4 regions of the Arthrobacter pascens genome follow, and region 1 is predicted to be linked to each of the others. Evidence: riboswitches for the same ligand, from Rfam matches in the RefSeq annotation. Region 1 holds a riboswitch; each other region holds the start of a gene.
What was found. A riboswitch is a leader RNA that binds a small molecule or an ion and turns the genes downstream of it on or off. The one in region 1 is predicted to bind thiamine pyrophosphate.

Region 1 (4,785 bases):
TTCCGTGCCGCCCAGGACCGCGGTGAACTCCTGGTCGTGGGTCACCGACACCACGGCCGTCCCGGCGTCCAGCAGTTCGGAGAGGAAGGAGGCGAGCTCCGCCCAGGTATTGGCGTCTTGGCCGAACGTGGGCTCGTCGAGGACCAGGACGTCGGGATGGGCCGCGAGCACCGTCGCCACCGAGAGCCGGCGCTTTTCGCCGCCGGAGAGGGTGAACGGGTTGGCGTCCACCAGATGCGCCAGGCGCAACCGTTCCAGCAGCTCGTCAACCCGCTCCTCGCCGTGGCCCAGGTGGCGCGGACCGAACATCAGCTCGTCCAGCACGCGGCCCGTCACGAACTGGTGCTCCGGTTCCTGGAACACGGTTCCGATCCGGGAAATCAGTTGATCGGCTTTCCACCTGAACGGATCGATCCCGGCGCCACGGCTTAGTTCCACGGTGGCTGAGACCTTGCCGTCAACGGGCGCCAGCAGACCGGCAAGGGTCAGCGCGAAGGTGGATTTTCCTGCACCGTTCGGCCCCGCCACCGTCAGTGCCTGGCCCGCACGGACCTGCGCTGAAATGCCCTGCTGGACAGGCACCGGCGGGAACGTTTTGAAGGCCCGCCGGCGCGGCCGTTCACGGGACACGGCGAGCTGCTCTGCGGCGAGCAGAAGCTCCCCGGAGCCCGCAGTGCGCCGTGCCCTGGTGGCCGGGACATAGCCGGGTACCCAGACCCCGGCCGCAATCAGCAGGGCCCGGGCGTCGGCCAGCACCTGGTCCGGGGGGCCGTCCAGAAGCACTGCGGGTTCCGCGGCGGAGCCAGGCTGAAGAACTACGATCCGGTCCACGAGGTCTTTCCAGACAGACACCCGGTGCTCAACCACCACCAGCGTGGCACCCGTCTTGTCCAGACAGCGGCCCACGGCATCCCGGACTTCCAGGACGCCGGCCGGGTCCAGGTTGGCGGTGGGCTCATCGAGCAGGATCAGCCCGGGACGCATCGCCAGGATGCCGGCAAGCGCGAGGCGCTGCTTCTGCCCGCCTGAAAGGGCCGACGTCGGATGGTCCAGAGCGAACCCGCCGGCAGTTTGAACGCCGGAACCCTCCCCGGGGTTGCCTTGCCCGCCCGGACTTTGCCCGACGGGACTTTGCCCGACAGCGCGGCGCAACCCGACGTCGTCGAGCGCCTCGCGGACACGCCTCCAGATCTCATCCCGGGGCACCGCCAGGTTTTCGGCACCAAACGCGACATCGTCACCGAGCCGTGAGAGCACCACCTGCGTTTCGGGGTCCTGCTGCATGAGGCCGGCCCGTCCGCGCTGTTCGCGCGGAGCCAGGCCGTCGATCAGCAGCGAACCCGACTCGTCGGCGTCGTCCCCTTCGTCCCCCAGCACCCCCGCCAGGGCGTGCAGCAGGGTGGACTTTCCCGCGCCGGAGGGACCCAGAAGCAGTACGCGCTCACCGGGGCCGATCTCGAGGTCGAGTCCCCGGAGGGCGGGCGTGGACCGGCCGGCGTGCCGCCAGCCCCAGCCCCGGGCGGAAACCGCGGCCGGTCGCGCCGCCCTTGAAGCGCCTGCGTGGGCAGCTGACATCAGTTGAAGACGGGCTCTGATGCTGCCTTGCGGGAGGCGAAGGAGCTCAGTACTCCGGTCCTGGCCAGGCCGCGGGTGGCGATCCAGGGCAGGGCACCGGCAATGATGGCGCCGGAGATTGTGCAGAAGATGATGTAGGTGAGCTTGTCGCCTGCTTCATAGGCGATGTTCCAGCCCCAGGGCAGGAAGGAATCGTTGATTCCGCAGAAGAGTCCGGCGCCGGCGCCGGCCAGCAGCGCAGCCGTCAGGTTGTACTTCTGGTACAGGAAGGACTTGAACTTGAAGTTGCCGTAGACCAGCAGGAAGAACACCAGCTCCGCGCCAAGGCCCTGCAGGACTCCGGAGATGAGCACGGTGGCGCCGTACTGCGAGCCCATGATGAGCTCGCCGGTGGCGGCCACGGTTTCGCAGAAGAGCGCCGCACCCGGCTTGCGGACGATGAGCATCCCGAGCACCGCGGGGATCATCCAGCCGCCGGCGATCAGGCCGGTCAGTGGCGGGTAAACGGCGTTCATGGGCGCTGAGACGATCCCGGCGCCCTGGGACCAGGCCCAGAAGATCACGCCCCCGGCGATGGCGATGAGCGCCGCCACCACGATGTCCACGACGCGCCAGGTATTGCCGGTCTTTTTGATTGCTGCTGTTGTCATGTGGTCCTCCTGAGGATCAGGAGGGGAAAGTGCACCCCGGCCGTCGGCGTTCGCCGCCTTTGCCGGACACTTCGAGAACTCGACTCCCTTGCGCCGGTACTAGCCGGATCAGGTTCGAGGGTCTGCGGCTGTCCGCACTCTCAGCGCCCACCTGCGGTTCCTGGCAATGCCAGGTAATGCCCGACGGCGGCGCTCCCCTGTCGTAAATAAATCTGCCCTTGTGGGCGTGGTCTAGTTTACACCGCGGGAGCGGTAGATTGTGGGCCATGACTGCCGAATCCTCCCCCGTGACAGTGTTCGATCCCGATTCCCGCGCAAGCCAGCCCGAAGGGCTGCTCAAGGCCCTGATCGGGCGGGTTGAAGCCGAGATCGGAGAGCTGCAGTTCCCCCATTTCACCAAGGACGACTCCCTCAACCTGGGGCTGCTTCTGGTGGAGCTGGGCAAGAGCCGCCGCCTGCCCATCGCGATCGACATCACCAAGGGCGAGCAGGTTCTGTTCCACGTGGCCCTCGACGGCGCCACACCGGACAACGAGCACTGGATCCGGGCGAAGCAGCGCACCGCGGCCCGGTATGAGGTTCCGTCGCTTCTGGTGGGTCTCCGCGGCCGGCTTCACGGCGGGCGGATAGAGGACCAGGGATGGTTCGACCAGTCCCGGTACGCTCCGCACGGCGGCTCCTTTCCGGTCTATGTGGCCGGGGCAGGCGCCGTGGCCACCGTGACCGTGTCCGGTTTGCCCCAGCAGCAGGACCACGACCTGGTGGTGGAAGCGTTGCGGGAAATCCTGCAATCCATGCGGGCCGGGTAGCCGGACGGGAGCCGCTGATCAGTTTCAGCTATTTGCCGCATGCGCCTGCGCTGGTACCGGGACCAACTGCTGTTTGATGTCCTCCCAGTCGGTTGCCACTCGGCGTTCCACAATCAGCCCGTCCACTACGCGCTCCAGTGTCAGGCTCTCGCTGGTGACGGGCACCCCGGCGGGGGCGATTCCCTGGAACTCCCCGCCACTGTGCACTGCGTGCATCGTCACCCGGCAGGCAACGAGCTCTCCTTCGGCCACCATGTCCTCGAGTATGAACTGCGTGCCGCTGAACATGGTGTTCCAGCCTTTGATCATCTCCAGCAGGGTGTCCCGGCCCACTGGTTCGGGATTTCCGTGCACATATGCCCGCAGGTCAGGCGAGAGGACGTTGGTCAGTGCGGCCTCGTCCGAGTCCTCGAAGGCCTTGAAGAAACTGCGCACTACGGCTTTGTTCTGGTCAGTAGTCATTGGAATGTCCCTTTCTTTCGCGTCCGGGATGGTCCGGACATGCCCAGACTAGGACCGGGGCCATGCCCACCGGCTCCGTGCACATACCCACGTGGCAGGGGGAATCAGCGGGCGGGGTGAGGGTTTTGGCGGTGGATTGAGATGGCGTCCTCTTCCGGCCCCAAACCGTGGCGGAACGCGTAGTTGGCGGCAGCCGCACGGGCAGCGGGGCCCTCCACTCCAATCTTCATATACAGGTTGGCGATATGCCGCTCGACAGTACGTACGCTGAGCCCCCAGCGGGCAGCTATTCGCTGGTTGCTCTCCCCTTCGGCTATGAGGTGAAGCACCTGGGCCTCGCGCGGCGTCAGTGCAACGGCGGGCAGGCCCGGCATGCCCGCCGACGCTGCCGCCTGCTGCGGCTCCTGCAACTCCTTCAGCAGGGATTCAGTCTCCTGCTCCGTCAATGAACGGCCCTCTTCCAGATATGCCTGGAAAGCGTCCGCACCGACGAGGGCGCTGGTTTTGCTGGCCGTCCGGGCGAAGTGAGACCGGTCGAGCGCCCACAGCACGGCGCCATACCGGTCGAGCCGGGCTTGTGTGGCCCCAAGCAGCATGGCCGAAGTCTTTGGCATCCCGGTTGCTGCCGCCACCGCAGCCCACGCTGCGAGCGCCATGGTGATGCCCCAGTCATCGTTGCCGTTGCGTGCCGTTTGCATCGACTCGATGAGGTGCAGCCGCGCTTCGTCGAAGTCTCCCCGGCTGCCGGCCAACTGCCCCAGCCTGACGCAACGCCGTGCAATGGCGAAGGGATGCCCCAGCCTGCGGGCCAGCTGTTGGCTTTCCCGATAGCATTCAGCGGCCTTGGCAAAGTCTTCCTGCAGGAATGACGCATCTCCCAAGGCAAAAAGGCATGCGGAGGTCCACCACTCGTCCCCGGCCTCCCGTTCCAAGGCGAGTCCCTCCGCAGCAAGGTCAGCGCCTTTCCGCGCGTCCCTGTTCATGGTTGCGTGCGCCAGGAAATGCAATTGACGCCCGACCGCAGCGGAATCGCCAATGTCAGCAAAAATGGCGGCGGCCCGTTCCCAATGCTCGCGCGCCTCGTCCACCAGCCGTGCATGGACCGCGAGAAAGCCTGTGGATTCATGAAGTTCAGCCTGTGCCCGTAGTGAGAGCGCATGGCTGTTGCCCAGGTACTTCCTGTGCCACATGAGCCCTTCAGCGAATTCACCGCGCAGTTGCCACACCTGGGACAGGCTGCACACCACTTCGGCCCCGCTCTCCAACCCCTCAGGAGCGTCGAGGCTCCA
Region 2 (4,785 bases), 1.6 Mb from region 1:
GCCAAGAAGCAGCGCCGCCGCGAATCCCGCGATACCGGCCGCCGCCGCACCGTCATCACCGAGGCCGAGTTCCTGGCCCGGCGTGAGTCCGTTGACCGGCAGATGATCGTCCGCCAGCGCGACGACAGAATCCAGATCGCGGTCCTCGAAGACGGCGTCCTGGCTGAGCACTTCGTCTCCAAGACGCAGCAGGACTCCCTCATCGGCAACGTCTACCTGGGCAAGGTCCAGAACGTCCTGCCCTCCATGGAAGCGGCCTTTGTTGACATCGGACGTGGCCGTAACGCTGTCCTGTACGCAGGGGAAGTCAACTGGGAAGCCGTCAACCTCGAAGGCAAGCAGCGCCGCATTGAGAACGCGCTCAAGTCAGGCGATACCGTGCTGGTCCAGGTCACCAAGGATCCGGTGGGCCACAAGGGTGCACGGCTGACCAGCCAGATCTCCCTTCCGGGGCGCTACCTCGTGTACGTGCCGGGCGGATCCATGACGGGAATCTCCCGCAAGCTGCCCGACGTCGAACGCAACCGCCTCAAGCGCATCCTCAAGGACCGCCTGCCGGAGCACGCCGGCGTCATCGTCCGCACCGCCGCCGAAGGCGCATCGGAAGAGGAGCTCACGCACGACATCAACCGGCTGCGGGCGCAGTGGGAGGGCATTGAAAGCCAGTCCACGTCCACCAAGATCCTGGCCCCGGAACTGCTTTACGGCGAACCGGACCTCACCATCAAGGTGGTCCGCGACGTCTTCAACGAGGACTTCTCCAAGCTGATCGTCTCCGGCGAGGAGGCATGGGACACCATCGAGGCCTACGTAACGTACGTGGCGCCGGACCTGGTGGGCCGGCTGGAAAAGTGGACCAAGGATCAGGACATCTTTGCGGCCTGGCGGATCGATGAGCAGATTCACAAGGCACTGGACCGCAAGGTGTTCCTGCCCTCGGGCGGCTCCCTGGTGATCGACCGTACCGAAGCCATGACAGTGGTGGACGTCAACACCGGCAAGTTCACGGGCAGCGGCGGAAACCTTGAGGAGACCGTCACCAAGAACAACCTGGAAGCGGCGGAGGAAGTTGTCCGCCAGCTCAGGCTCCGGGACATCGGCGGCATCATCGTCATCGACTTCATCGACATGGTGCTGGAGTCCAACCGCGACCTGGTGCTGCGCCGGATGGTGGAGTGCCTGGGACGCGACCGCACCAAGCACCAGGTGGCCGAGGTCACCTCGCTTGGACTTGTCCAGATGACGCGCAAGCGTATGGGCACCGGGCTGCTGGAGGTTTTCGGCGAGCAGTGCGAGGTCTGTGCCGGCCGCGGTATCGTCACCCACGATGACCCCGTGGAGCACCGCCGGGCAAATATCGTGGCCGCGGAGCACCACGTCCAGCGCTCGGACAGCCAGCGCTTCGACAGCCGTCCGGATAACCGCCAGGACAACCAGCGGGCCGACAGCCAGCGGATCGAGAGCCAGCCCGGAGGCCGCACCGACCGCAAGCGCCGCCGCGGCAGGGGAGGACAGCCGCTGGATGTCGCCCAGGCCGCGCCGGTGCAGATCCACACGGTCCACCCGGACCCCAGCGACGCCGAGCGCCACGCCAAGGCTGAGGCCACCAGGGTTGCCCTTGCCAACATTGCGGCAGCAGCACACGCCGCCCACCTTCATGACGATGAGGTCGCGCACGCTTCCGCGGGCACGCAGGCACCTGTAAGCCAGGAACGTGTAACTCAGGAACGTGCACCGCAGGAGCGTGCACCGCAGGAACGTGCGCCGCAGGCACCTGCGCCGCAGGCATCACCTTCGCCGGCAACGGGACGGCACGATGCTGACGCATCCGGCCGCCCCGCCACCGTGCTGACCTTCGGCGGAGAACAGGTTGTGCTGCCGTTCGTGGAGCACGCGGGGGACCAGCCGCAGCAACCAGCGCTGACTCTGGACCGCCTGGCCGAGGCGTTTGCCCACCTGGGCGAGCCGGCCCCGGCGCCTGCACCTTCCCAGGCCGAGCCTTCCGAGGCCGAGCGTCCCCAGGCGGAACGTCCTGCCCCTCAGCAACCTGCCGTCGAGGAAAAGGACTACTCCGATCACACGGCAGGGCAGTCCGCGACCCGTCGTCCCCGGCGGAACCGGAGCGCCAGCCGTGCGCAGGGGGCAGCCAACGCCACATCAGTGGAACACCACGAGGCGACCCATGCGGCGTCCACCGGGCATTCACATGCGGCCAAAGCCCCCGAGCCGGAGGCGACGAAGCGGGCTGCAGCGGACGCCCCCATCATCCTCGGAGTAGGGGTTCCGGCCTCCGAGCTCTGAGGAGCAGTACACGTGTAGGCCATGATGCCCGGGCGGGCCCTGTAACATACAGGCCCCGTCCGGGCATCCGGCGTTAACACAGCGCTAGGCTGGGGGACTGACACGGGGTGCCGCGCAGAGAGCCGGCTGAGATCCACACCCGTTGAACCTGTCCGGCTAGCACCGGCGAAGGGACGTCTTTTTTGCCTTCAACATCAGTCCTGCCCCCAACAGCTGCTGCCCCTGATGCTCCCAATGCCGCACCCGCCCGGGCTTCAGCAGTCGGAACATCGGCCGCTGCAGACCGGGCCCTTTCAGAGCCGGCTGCGTCCCCATCCGCCACCCGGCGGCCGGTTCCCCGCGTGCTGTCCATCGCCGGATCGGACCCGTCCGGCGGTGCCGGCATCCAGGCTGACCTGAAAAGCATCGCGGCGCACGGCGGCTACGGAATGGCCGCCATCACGGCCCTCACCGTCCAAAACACCCAAGGTGTCTGGGCGGTCCACGTCCCGCCGGCAGCTTTCCTGGCCCAGCAGCTGGACGCCCTCAGCGACGACATCAGCATCGATGCCGTAAAGATCGGCATGCTGGGCGACGCCGAGGTGATTGCTGCCGTCCGCAGCTGGCTGGAAAAAGTCCGGCCCGCCGTCGTCGTCCTTGACCCGGTGATGGTGGCAACCAGCGGGGATAGGCTCCTGCAGGAATCGGCCGAGGCGGCCCTGCGCGGACTTCTGCCGCTGGCGGACCTGATCACGCCCAACCTGGCCGAACTCGCCATGCTCATGGATGAACAGGAGGCGGACAGCTGGCCGGCTGCCCTGGAGCAGGGCCGCCGGCTGGCATCCGTCACCGGTGCCACCATTCTGGTGAAGGGCGGCCATCTCGACGGCGGCTCCTGCCCGGATGCGCTGGTCAATACCGGGGGACTGCTCTCCGAGGAAGTGGTGGTCCTGCAGGGGGAACGTGTTCCCACCCGCAACAGCCACGGCACCGGCTGCTCGCTCTCCTCGGCGATGGCAACGGCACAGGCCCGGCTGGGCGACTGGGAGGCGTCCCTGCGACAGGTGAAGCCATGGCTGACCGCTGCCCTGCAGAACTCTGCCTTGCTGGGAGTAGGCAGGGGCAACGGTCCCATCCACCATTTCCACCACCTCCAGCCCCCGGCGTCCGCCTTAGGCTTTGCCGACATCCTCTGGGCTGAGGCGCAGCCGGACCTGGAGGCCATCTACAGCCTGCAGTTCATCCGGGACCTGACAGACGGCAGCCTGGCTGAAAACCAGTTCGCCTACTACCTCGCCCAGGACGCCATCTACCTCAACGGCTACTCCCGGGTGTTGGCACGTGCCAGCGCGCTGGCCCCCACCGAAGCAGGGCAGCTGTTCTGGGCGCGGTCCGCACAGCAGTGCCTGGAGGTCGAATCCGAGCTGCACCGCACCTGGCTCAGCACGCGCACCGTGGAGCCTGGGCTCGGTCCCGTCACCAAGTCCTATGTTGACCACCTGACGGCCGCGTCAGCATCCGGTAGCTATGCGGTGCTCGTCGCTGCCGTCCTTCCATGCTTCTGGCTTTATGCCGAGGTGGGGAAGACACTTCACGCGGAGTTCCTAGCTTCGGGCGCGCCGGCGGACCACCCCTACTCGGCATGGCTGCGGACGTACGCCGACGAGGACTTCGCCGCGGCCACCCGGCAGGCCATCGCCTTGGCGGACGACGCCGCGCGGAGAGGATCAGAGGACGAGCGTGCAGCCATGATCGTGGCGTTCCGGCAGTCATGCCGTTTCGAAGTGGAATTCTTTGACGCGCCGCGCCACCACGCCTGACCGCAGACCGGGGCGGCAGCCGGTAGGATAGTCAGGCAGGGTTTCGGATGTCGGTGTTGAGCATGCTTGTGCTGCCTATCACAGACAATGCGCTGGAACCAGCCTCATTTGCGGCCGAAGGCAAAATTAGCGTATTCTAGATCTTCGGTGCTTACGCCAACACTTGGGTTATGACCCCGGGAGCAGCCCGCTTGGACAACGAGCGGATATTGCAACCGGGATAGCTCACGGGTTCCCCCGCGAATCCACGGCGTTGAGGCACAGCGGAAGCCCAGCCAAATATGGACCCCGGTTCCGCACGCAAATTTAGTAATAAACGTCGAGAGAAGTGAGTTCCCAAGTGGTGTACGCGATTGTCCGCGCAGGCGGCCGCCAAGAGAAGGTTTCCGTTGGAGACTTCGTTACCCTGAACCGCGTCACCGGTGGAGCCGGCAGCACCATTGAGCTGCCCGCACTGCTCCTGGTAGACGGTGACAAGATCACGTCCGCCGCTGCGGACCTGGCCAAGGTAACTGTTACGGCTGAGATCCTTCAGGACCTTCGTGGTCCCAAGATCGTCATCCAGAAGTTCAAGAACAAGACCGGTTACAAGAAGCGCCAGGGTCACCGTCAGGAACTGACCAAGGTCAAGATCACTGGCATCAAGTAACTACCGGTTACTGTTCAGGTTTTCAGCAGATTCCCC
Region 3 (4,785 bases), 1.5 Mb from region 1:
TCGACTCGATGATCGGCCAGGACGCCGTCAACACGGCCCTCGCGTTTGATGAGGGAGTCAACTTCACCGGTATCGTGCTGTCAAAGCTCGACGGCGACGCCCGGGGCGGGGCTGCGCTTTCCGTTGCGTCTGTGACCGGCAAGCCCGTGATGTTTGCTTCCACCGGCGAAGGCGTTGACGACTTCGAGCTCTTCCACCCGGATCGGATGGCTTCACGCATCCTGGACATGGGCGATGTCCTCACCCTGATCGAGCAGGCCGAGAAGAACTGGGACAAGGACGAAGCAGCCCGGATGGCGAAGAAGTTCGCTGACCAGGAAGACTTCACCCTGGACGACTTCCTCGCCCAGATGCAGCAGATCCGCAACATGGGTTCCATGAAAAAGATGCTGATGATGATGCCGGGCGCGCAAAACATCCGCCAGCAGCTTGAGCAGTTCGACGAACGCGAGATCGACCGCGTGGAGGCCATCGTCCGGTCCATGACGCCGCATGAGCGCGTTGCTCCCAAGATCATCAACGGCTCCCGGCGTGCACGCATTGCCCGCGGATCGGGTGTTCACGTCTCCGAGGTCAACGGCCTGCTGGAACGCTTCGCGCAGGCCCAGAAGATGATGAAGAAGATGGCTCAGGGCGGCGGCATGCCTGGAATCCCGGGCATGCCGGGTATGGGCGGTCCTGGTGGCGGCAACGGCCGGAAGGGCGCCAAGAACGCGCCGAAGAAGAAGGCCCGTTCGGGCAACCCGGCCAAGGCCGCCCAGGAACTCCGGGAGGCTGAGGCCCGCCGCGCCGGCGCTGCCAAGGCACTTCCCACCGGTGCCGCCTTCGGCCAGCAGTCCGGTGACTTTGATCCTTCCGAGCTCAACCTGCCCAAGGGGTTCGACAAGTTCCTCGGCAAGTAGTCACCACGGTCGGAACCGTGGAATAGGGTTGGGTCATGTTCAAGCAGAGGGTAGTGTTCGTCCACGGCGCCGGAAGCTTCGGCGCGGCGGCCTGGCCCCGCCAGCACGGGATGGCACTGGCTTATGACGCGCTGTTCCTGCGCCGGCACGGCTTTGACCCTGTGGCTGACCCCGCGGAATCCTCCTTCGCCGAAGATGCCGCGATCATCCTGCGCTCCCTGGCGGACGATGGCCGGGGGGCCGCCGGCGGTCACGTCGTCGCCCATTCCCAGGGCGCCATCTCGGCCATGATGGCCGCAGTCGAACGCCCCGACCTGGTGTTTTCCCTGACACTGGTGGAACCGGCCTGCCTGTCGCTGACGGCCGAGCTGCCGGCCACGGCGGCGCACCGCACCCTGATGCAGCCGCTCTTTGATGCCAGGCATCAGCTAGGCGATGAGGACTTCCAGCGGGAATTCCTCCGCCGCGTGTTCGCAGCGGTCCCGCATGAGCCCTCCACTCCGGAGGAAAAACGCTCGGCGCGGCGGCTGAGGCTGCAGTCCCCGCCCTGGGAGGCTCCGCTGCATATCGTCCCGGGCGTGCCCACCCTGGTCCTGACTGGGGGCTGGGAACCGCTGTACGAGGAAATCGCAGGCTACCTGCGCGAAACCGGTGCCCTGCACCGCGTTGCTGCGGGAGGGCACCGGCCCCAGGATACTGCCGAGGGCGACCGCGCCATCCGTTCCTTCATCGGCGAAGTCAGCCGCGGGCAGTCATCCCGGGCCTCCTGACTCGCTTCTGCCGCGCCTGCCCGGGTCCCGCTAGCGCGCCGCCGGCACTTCCAGGTCGGGCAGGTACACCTTGCCGCCGGCGGCGAGGAACTCCTGGCTTTTTTCGCGCATCCCGGCGGCCATCTCCGCCAGGGCTGCCTGTGATTCCGCCGAGCCGTATTCATCCCGGATGTCCTGGCTGATCCGCATGGAACAGAACTTGGGCCCGCACATGGAGCAGAAATGAGCCGTCTTGGCAGGTTCGGCCGGCAGGGTCTCGTCGTGGAAGGCCTCTGCGGTGACCGGATCCAGGGACAAGGCGAACTGGTCACGCCAGCGGAACTCGAAGCGGGCTTTTGACAGGGCGTCGTCGCGTTCGTACGCACCTGGGTGGCCCTTGGCAAGGTCGGCAGCGTGGGCGGCTATCTTGTACGTGATCACGCCTGTCTTGACGTCGTCCTTATTGGGCAGGCCCAGGTGCTCCTTCGGAGTGACGTAGCAGAGCATCGCGGTGCCGTAGCGCGCAATCTCGGTCGCGCCGATGGCCGAGGTGATGTGGTCATAGCCGGGAGCCACGTCGGTCACCAAGGGGCCCAGGGTGTAGAACGGCGCGCCCTTGCAGAGCTCCTGCTGCCGCTCCACGTTTTCGCGGACCAGGTGGAAGGGCACGTGGCCGGGCCCTTCCACCATGACCTGCACGTCGAACTCCCAGGCGCGCTGCGTCAGTTCAGCAAGGGTGTCCAACTCGGCGAACTGCGCAGCATCGTTGGCATCCGCCGTGGCTCCGGGCCGCAGCCCGTCACCCAGTGAGAACGCGACATCGTACTTGCCGAAGATTTCACAGAGCTCGTCAAAGTGGGTGTAGAGGAAGTTTTCCTGGTGGTGGGCGAGGCACCAGCCGGCCATGATGGAGCCGCCGCGGGACACGATGCCAGTCACGCGGTTGGCTGTCAGCGGAACGTACCGCAGCAGCACCCCGGCGTGGATTGTCATGTAGTCCACTCCTTGCTCGCACTGCTCAATGACTGTGTCCCGGAAGATCTCCCACGTGAGCCTGTTTGCCTCGCCGTTGACCTTCTCCAGCGCCTGGTAGATGGGAACCGTGCCGATCGGCACAGGGGAGTTGCGGATGATCCATTCCCGGGTGGTGTGGATGTCATCGCCGGTGGAAAGGTCCATCACCGTGTCGGCCCCCCATTGCGTGGCCCACTGCAGCTTGTCGACTTCCTCGGCGATGGAACTGGTGACGGCGGAGTTGCCGATGTTCGCGTTGATCTTCACCAGGAAGGCCTTGCCGATGATCATCGGCTCGGACTCAGGATGGTTGATGTTGTTGGGGATGATGGCCCGGCCCGCCGCGACTTCGCTGCGGACCAGCTCCACATCGCAGTTTTCACGGAGGGCAACGAACTTCATCTCCGGAGTGACCATGCCCTGCCGGGCGTAGTGCATCTGCGTCACGGTCCGGCCCTCAACGGCGCGGCGGGGCACCGGCTGTGCCCCCTTCCACTCCGCGGACGCTGCGCCGCGACGGACTGCAGACCGGCCGTCGTCGAGCAGGTTCCGCTCCCGGCCGCCGTACGGCTCCGTATCCCCGCGCGTTTCAATCCATTCAGAACGGAACGGGCTGAGGCCGACTACCGGATCGCTTCCGGGGCCTGCTGTCCGGTACACCTGGAAAGGAGCGTTCGCCAGGCCGTTCGGCGAGGGCTCCAGGGCGATTTCCGTTACCGGGACCCTGATTCCCGCCGCTTCATCGCTGATGAAGGCCAGCGAATGGGACTTCAGCGACTGCGTCTCGGCAGGACCCGATTCAGCGGGGCGGGTTTCATTTTGGGCAGGGATCAGCTGTTTTTCTTGCGTATTCACGGAATACTCACTTCCTTCGCCGGCATTACCCGGACAGGTTCAACGGTCGCAGGCTGCGTCAGCCCGATCTCAGCCCCTGCAAGGGCACCCGTGTGGTCAAGACGAAGCTATCACGGCACCGACGGGAAAGTGACCTCCACAAGGGGCGGCCGAAACCCGGATTAGGCTGGCCCGATGGGTGAAATCATCGAATTCAGCGGAACAGTCCTTGCCGGGCCGGACCGGGAACGCCACGGAATGTGGTCGGTGGACGGCCGGCTGACCTTCCACCGTCCCGAGGCCACTCCGGACAGGATCCTGTCCGGCTGGGTGCTCCCGGGCTTTGCGGATGCCCATTGCCACATCGGCCTGGGGCCGCTCGGCGAGGTGGCCGATGAGGTAGCCGAAGAGCAGGCCCGCACCGACCTCAACGCCGGAACACTCCTGGTCCGGGACGCCGGCGCGGCGAGTGACACCCGCTGGCTGCAGCAGCGTCCCGGAATGCCAAGGATCATCCGCGCAGGCAGGCACATCGCCCGCACGCGCCGCTATCTGAAGAACTTTGCCATTGAAGTGGAACCGGACGGGCTGGTTGAGGCCGTCCGGAAACAGGCGCGGGCCGGCGACGGCTGGGTCAAGCTCGTGGGGGACTGGATCGACCGGGACATCGGCGACCTGGCGCCGTCCTTTCCAGCCGCCGTCGTGAAGGAAGCCGTGCAGGCGGCACACGACGAAGGGGCGCGGGTGACAGCCCACTGCTTCGCCGGGGAAACCCTGGACCAGATGCTGGATGCTGATATCGACTGCATTGAGCACGCAACAGGGCTGCTTCCCCGGCACGTTCCCCGGCTCGTGGAACAGGACGTCCCGATTGTCCCCACACTCATCAACATCGCCACCTTCCCGGACATTGCCCGCCAGGCTGAACCGAAGTTTCCCCGCTACGCCTCCCATATGCGTTCGCTCTGGGAACGACGGGAGGAGCGCGTGCTGGAAGCCTTTGAATCCGGGGTCCGCATTTACGCAGGCACCGACGCCGGAAGCGTGATCGGGCACGGCAGGATCGCGGATGAGATCCTTGCCTTGCACAGAGCCGGCCTGCCCACGGTTGCCGCCCTTGATGCCGCCTGCTGGGGCGCACGTGAATGGCTGCGCGCGGACGGCCTGGCGGAAGGCGCGCCGGCGGACGTTGTGCTCTGCCGCGAGGACCCGCGGAAGCTGTTGTCAACCGTTTCCAGGCTCCAGCACGTGGTGCTGGGCGGGCACCTGGTCCCGCCGGGGACCTC
Region 4 (4,785 bases), 1.1 Mb from region 1:
TCTTCCCCGCTGTCCTGAAGCGGGCGCACCCTTGCCCGGCCAAGCAGCGGTGCGTTGTCCGGCGTGGCGGGACGTGCCCGGGCGGTGCTTTCCACCAGTTCCAACTCCGCGACGGCGGGTACCAGCGCCTGGGCATCGCGCAGCAGCTGGTAGACCCCGCCAGCGGAGACGGCGCCGTCGCCCGTGACGGACAGTGCGTCTTCACGCTGGCTTGCTCCGATGACCACCGAGCCATCCTGCCGGGGAACGATGTACACGGGAACACCGTGGACCAGCCCGCGGACGGTGGAGGTAACCAGCGGGCGCAGATGCTGCGGAACGGCGAGGCGGAGGATGTCCCCATGGACAGGGCGCAGCGGCAGCCGGAGCCCTTCCGGCAGGCCCTCCAGGGATGAAGCCTGCAGCCCGTTGGCCACCACAGTCTCGCGGGCCAGGACCGTCCCGCCTTGAGCGAGCCTCACGCCGCTGACCCGCCCGTCCTGCCAGAGGAGGGACGTAGCCCGGTCCTCGACAGCGAAGCCATCCCGGGCTCCTTCGACGTCGGTTCCGGATCCGGGCTCATGCGAAGCGAGCACCTGCCGGAGGCACGCCACCAGCTTCCGCGGATCCACCTGGTGGTCGGCGGGGATGTCCAGTGCGCAGGATATCGCGGGGCTGAGCAGGCCCTCCCTGGCCCTGGCCTCACGAACCGTGAGCGGTTCCACTGTCAGTCCGTTGGCCTGCTGGACGGTCCGCAGGTCCATGAGCACCCTGCGGTCAGCGGCGTCGGCCGCCACCGCGATAGTGGACGTGGAGAGGTAGCCTGTGTCCAGCCCCGATGCGTCAGCAAGGTCTGAGGCGAAGGCCGGCCACAGGCCGGAGGATTCAAGCATGAGCTCCAGGAGGTCCTGCTCCTGGTAGTGGAGCTCGCTGACCGGCGCAAGCATGCCGGCGGCCGCCCAGCTCGCACCGGAACCTGGCGCGTTGTCGATGAGGACCACCGAACGTCCTGAACGCCTCGCTTCCCAGGCGATGCCATGGCCGATGACTCCGCCGCCGATCACCGCCACGTCCGCTTTTAGCAGCCCTGAAATGCGGGGAGACGAAGCAGAATCCGGTGAGGGACTCCGGGATGGGGGCAAGACGTGTTTCCTTCCCTACGCCGGTACTAGCCGGATCAGGTCAAGCGGTCGGCTCTGACGCCCTCTCAGCCCGGTGCTTTGTGACAGCCGCCGCGGCTCCCGCAGTACCAGCCCAGTTTAGAGGAACTAGGGTGGTTTGCATGAACCCAGCCCTTTCTGACCACGCGGCCGTCTCCACCAGCTCCGACGCGGCCGGCAGTGAAGACGGCGGCCGCGGCCTCGGCAGTGCGCGCCTCTACCTCTGCACCGACGCACGGCGCGAGCGCGGCGACTTTGCTGAGTTTGTCGACTCTGCGTTTGCCGGCGGTGTGGACATCATCCAGCTCAGGGACAAGGCCATCGAAGCGGCCGAGGAGCTCGAACTCCTCGCGGTCCTGAAAGAGGCAGCCCAGCGCCACGGGCGCCTGTGGGCGGTGAATGACCGGGCAGATATCGCTGTCCTGTCGGGGGCACCCGTGTTCCATATCGGTCAGAGGGATCTCCCGCTGCCGGCGGCCAGGACCCTTCTGAACGGGAACGCGGAAATCGGCCTGTCCACTCACAGTACGGAACAGATCGACGCCGCCATCGGGGCATCTGCCGCAATGCTGGCCGCCCCGGCGGGACTGGACTATTTCTGCGTCGGTCCTGTCTGGGCCACCCCAACAAAACCAGGCCGGGCCGCCGTCGGACTTGACCTTGTCAGGTACGCCGCCGGAACGGTAACCAAAGCGGAATCCTCTCCCGGCGGTGCACCCGTGCCCTGGTTCGCCATCGGCGGCATTGACCTGGGCAACGTGGAGCAGGTGGTGGAAGCCGGAGCCAGCCGGGTGGTGGTGGTCCGCGCCATCACCGAGGCGCCGGATCCGGCAGAAGCGGCCTCAGCGCTGCTTGCCGCGCTTGACGCCGGGATGTCCTAAAGCCTTGGTGCCCTCCCTCGAACGGCCGCCGGGGCGATAGCGTGCACTAACTGTGGAAATCGGGCTAACCTGATTTTCGTGTCACATCATCGGCTGGCCCCTAACGTCCACGAGCACACCAACGCGCTCGAGGAGGCGCTGGGCGCGCTGAGAACGGAACTGGAACTGCCGGGACCGTACCCCGACGAGGCGGTGCGCGACGCTGAGGCGGCCGTGGCTTCACACCGGATGCCGGCCTCCGACCTGACTGACGTAGAGTTCCTCACCATTGATCCCGAATCGTCCACCGATCTGGACCAGGCGCTGTTCATCGAGCGCGACGGTACGGGCTACAAGGTGCTTTACGCCATCGCGGACGTTCCTTCCTTCGTGGTCCCCGGCGGCGCCCTGGACGCCGAGACCCGGCGCCGGGGTCAGACGTTTTACGCGCCGGATGGCCGGATCCCACTGCATCCGGAAGTCATCAGCGAGCAGGCCGGCAGCCTCCTCGCAGGTCAGCTATGCTCTGCGTTCGTCTGGGAATTCCGGCTTGATGATGCCGCCGAGGTCACCTCCGTGACTGTCCGGAGGGCCAGGATGCGAAGCCGCACCAAGCTCAGCTACAAAGGCGCCCAGGCGGAGCTCGACGCCGGAACAGCCACCCCTGTCCTGCAACTCCTCAAAGAAGTGGGACTCAAGCGCGTTGCCCTGGAGCGTGCCCGCGGCGGAGCCAGCCTGAACATGCCGGAACAGGAGATTGTCCAGCTGCCCGACGGCGGCTACCGCATTGCCGCCGCTCCCCAGCTTCCCGTGGAGGACTGGAATGCCCAGATTTCGCTCATGACCGGGATGGCGGCCGCCAGGCTGATGCTGGACGGAAAAGTGGGGATCCTCCGTACCATGCCGTCCCCCGACGAACGCTCCTTGGGCCACTTCAGGATCCAGACCGAGGCCCTCGGCAAGCCGTGGGACGGGGAGGTCAGCTACGGTGAATATCTCCGAACCCTGGACCCCCTCGACCCGCGCCAGCTGGCCATCCTCCATTCGGCAGGCATGCTGTTCCGCGGCGCCAGCTACACGGCGTTCGACGGCGACGTCCCCGAGGACGCCATCCAATCTGCCATCGGTGCTGCCTATGCGCACACCACTGCTCCGCTCCGTCGGCTGGTGGACCGCTTCGTGCTGGTGATCTGTGAGGCGCTCAGCAACGGCAGGCCCGCGCCAGGCTGGGCCAGGGAAGCGCTGCCATCGCTGCCGGTGATCATGGCCGGCTCCGACCAGCTCGCGTCGCGGATGGAACGCATGGCACTGGACACCGTCGAAGCCGCCCTGCTGGTCAACCACATCGGGCAGGAATTCGACGCGATAGTCATCTCGGGGTCCAAGCCGCAGAAGGATAATGGCGGCGGCAATGGCAACGGCAGGAACGGGACCGCTAACGGCAGGAACGGCGCCAACGGCAACGGCGGATCCGGGATTATCCAGATTGCTGAACCGGCGGTCACGGCCCGGTGCGCGGGTGATCTTGAGCCGGGCACCAAGGTCCGGGTGCGGCTGATCTCCTCGGATATAGCCACCAGGGAAGTCCATTTCGAACTTGTGGAGTGAGGCCCGGCGTCCGTGACTTCAGTGCCGCACACTCCGCACAGGGGCCCAAAGCCAGCATTCAGGCTCCGTACGGCTAGACTGAAGGAGTAGAAATGGATGCCCGGTCGTTGATTTCCTTGATTTGAACTCAACAAGCCCGCCCCTACGCGATCTTGAGATACACCCGCTGGTCACCAGTGCCAGTACTTAGATAGCCCGCGATCGGCTTCCACTGGATTTGCTTGCGCGCCCGAGCGTGCTCCGGAACGGCCATGCAGGCCGGCCCGTCGAGCAGGCAGCGCCAATGCCCAAATGAATAAGGAAACTCACCTGTGAGTGAATTGCATACCCACCAGCTTCTGACTGACGATTCCGGCATCGAAACCCTCGTGCCCGAAGAAACCATCATTTCGGATGAGAAGCCGCACGAAATCGAGGAGAAATCCTTCGCTGACTACAACGTCCGCGCCGATATCGTCGAGTCCCTGGCCGATGCCGGGATCACCCACCCCTTCCCGATCCAGGCGATGACGCTGCCCGTTGCCCTGTCAGGCCATGACATCATCGGCCAGGCCAAGACGGGCACCGGCAAGACCCTCGGCTTCGGTATTCCCGCCCTGCAGCGCGTTGTGGGCCAGGACGACGCCGGTTTTGACAAACTCGCCGTCCCGGGCGCCCCGCAGGCCCTCGTGATCGTTCCCACCCGCGAGCTGGCCGTCCAGGTCGCCAACGACCTCCAGACCGCTTCCCGCAAGCGCAACGCCCGCATCACCACCATCTATGGCGGCCGTGCCTACGAGCCCCAGGTGGATGCCCTGCAGAAGGGCGTAGAGATCGTCGTGGGAACCCCCGGCCGCCTGATCGACCTCTACAAGCAGAAGCACCTGGTCCTCAAGAACGTCAAGATGGTCATCCTTGACGAAGCCGACGAGATGCTGGACCTCGGCTTCCTCCCGGACGTCGAGACCCTGATCGCCGGCACGCCGGCTGTCCGCCAGACGCTCCTGTTCTCCGCCACAATGCCTGGTCCCGTCGTCGCCATGGCGCGCCGCTACATGACCCAGCCAACCCACATCCGTGCGGCTGACCCGGATGACGAGGGCCTGACCAAGCGCGACATCCGGCAGCTCATCTACCGTGCGCACAGCATGGACAAGACCGAAGTTGTCGCCCGCATCCTGCAGGCCCGCGGACGCGGC

Region 2: it holds a riboswitch for thiamine pyrophosphate, as region 1 does, so the genes downstream of both, thiD (bifunctional hydroxymethylpyrimidine kinase/phosphomethylpyrimidine kinase) here and QFZ40_RS00365 (ECF transporter S component) in region 1, are expected to answer to the same signal.
Region 3: it holds a riboswitch for thiamine pyrophosphate, as region 1 does, so the genes downstream of both, thiC (phosphomethylpyrimidine synthase ThiC) here and QFZ40_RS00365 (ECF transporter S component) in region 1, are expected to answer to the same signal.
Region 4: it holds a riboswitch for thiamine pyrophosphate, as region 1 does, so the genes downstream of both, thiO (glycine oxidase ThiO) here and QFZ40_RS00365 (ECF transporter S component) in region 1, are expected to answer to the same signal.

What each region holds. Positions count from the first base shown of each region.
Region 1 covers NZ_JAUSXF010000001.1:80,803-85,587, reverse strand. Annotated here, with positions in the region: gene QFZ40_RS00370 (ABC transporter ATP-binding protein) at 1-1,575, opposite strand, end outside; gene QFZ40_RS00365 (ECF transporter S component) at 1,575-2,225, opposite strand; TPP riboswitch at 2,293-2,434, opposite strand; gene QFZ40_RS00360 (heme-degrading domain-containing protein) at 2,492-3,034, shown strand; gene QFZ40_RS00355 (ester cyclase) at 3,059-3,496, opposite strand; gene QFZ40_RS00350 (ATP-binding protein) at 3,601-4,785, opposite strand, start outside.
Region 2 covers NZ_JAUSXF010000001.1:1,718,564-1,723,348, forward strand. Annotated here, with positions in the region: gene QFZ40_RS07910 (Rne/Rng family ribonuclease) at 1-2,301, shown strand, start outside; TPP riboswitch at 2,395-2,492, shown strand; gene thiD (bifunctional hydroxymethylpyrimidine kinase/phosphomethylpyrimidine kinase) at 2,643-4,100, shown strand; gene rplU (50S ribosomal protein L21) at 4,441-4,749, shown strand.
Region 3 covers NZ_JAUSXF010000001.1:1,606,760-1,611,544, forward strand. Annotated here, with positions in the region: gene ffh (signal recognition particle protein) at 1-902, shown strand, start outside; gene QFZ40_RS07390 (alpha/beta hydrolase) at 938-1,672, shown strand; gene thiC (phosphomethylpyrimidine synthase ThiC) at 1,703-3,520, opposite strand; TPP riboswitch at 3,515-3,622, opposite strand; gene QFZ40_RS07400 (amidohydrolase family protein) at 3,695-4,785, shown strand, end outside.
Region 4 covers NZ_JAUSXF010000001.1:1,209,843-1,214,627, reverse strand. Annotated here, with positions in the region: gene thiO (glycine oxidase ThiO) at 1-1,121, opposite strand, end outside; TPP riboswitch at 1,117-1,234, opposite strand; gene thiE (thiamine phosphate synthase) at 1,262-2,020, shown strand; gene QFZ40_RS05675 (RNB domain-containing ribonuclease) at 2,099-3,607, shown strand; gene QFZ40_RS05670 (DEAD/DEAH box helicase) at 3,919-4,785, shown strand, end outside.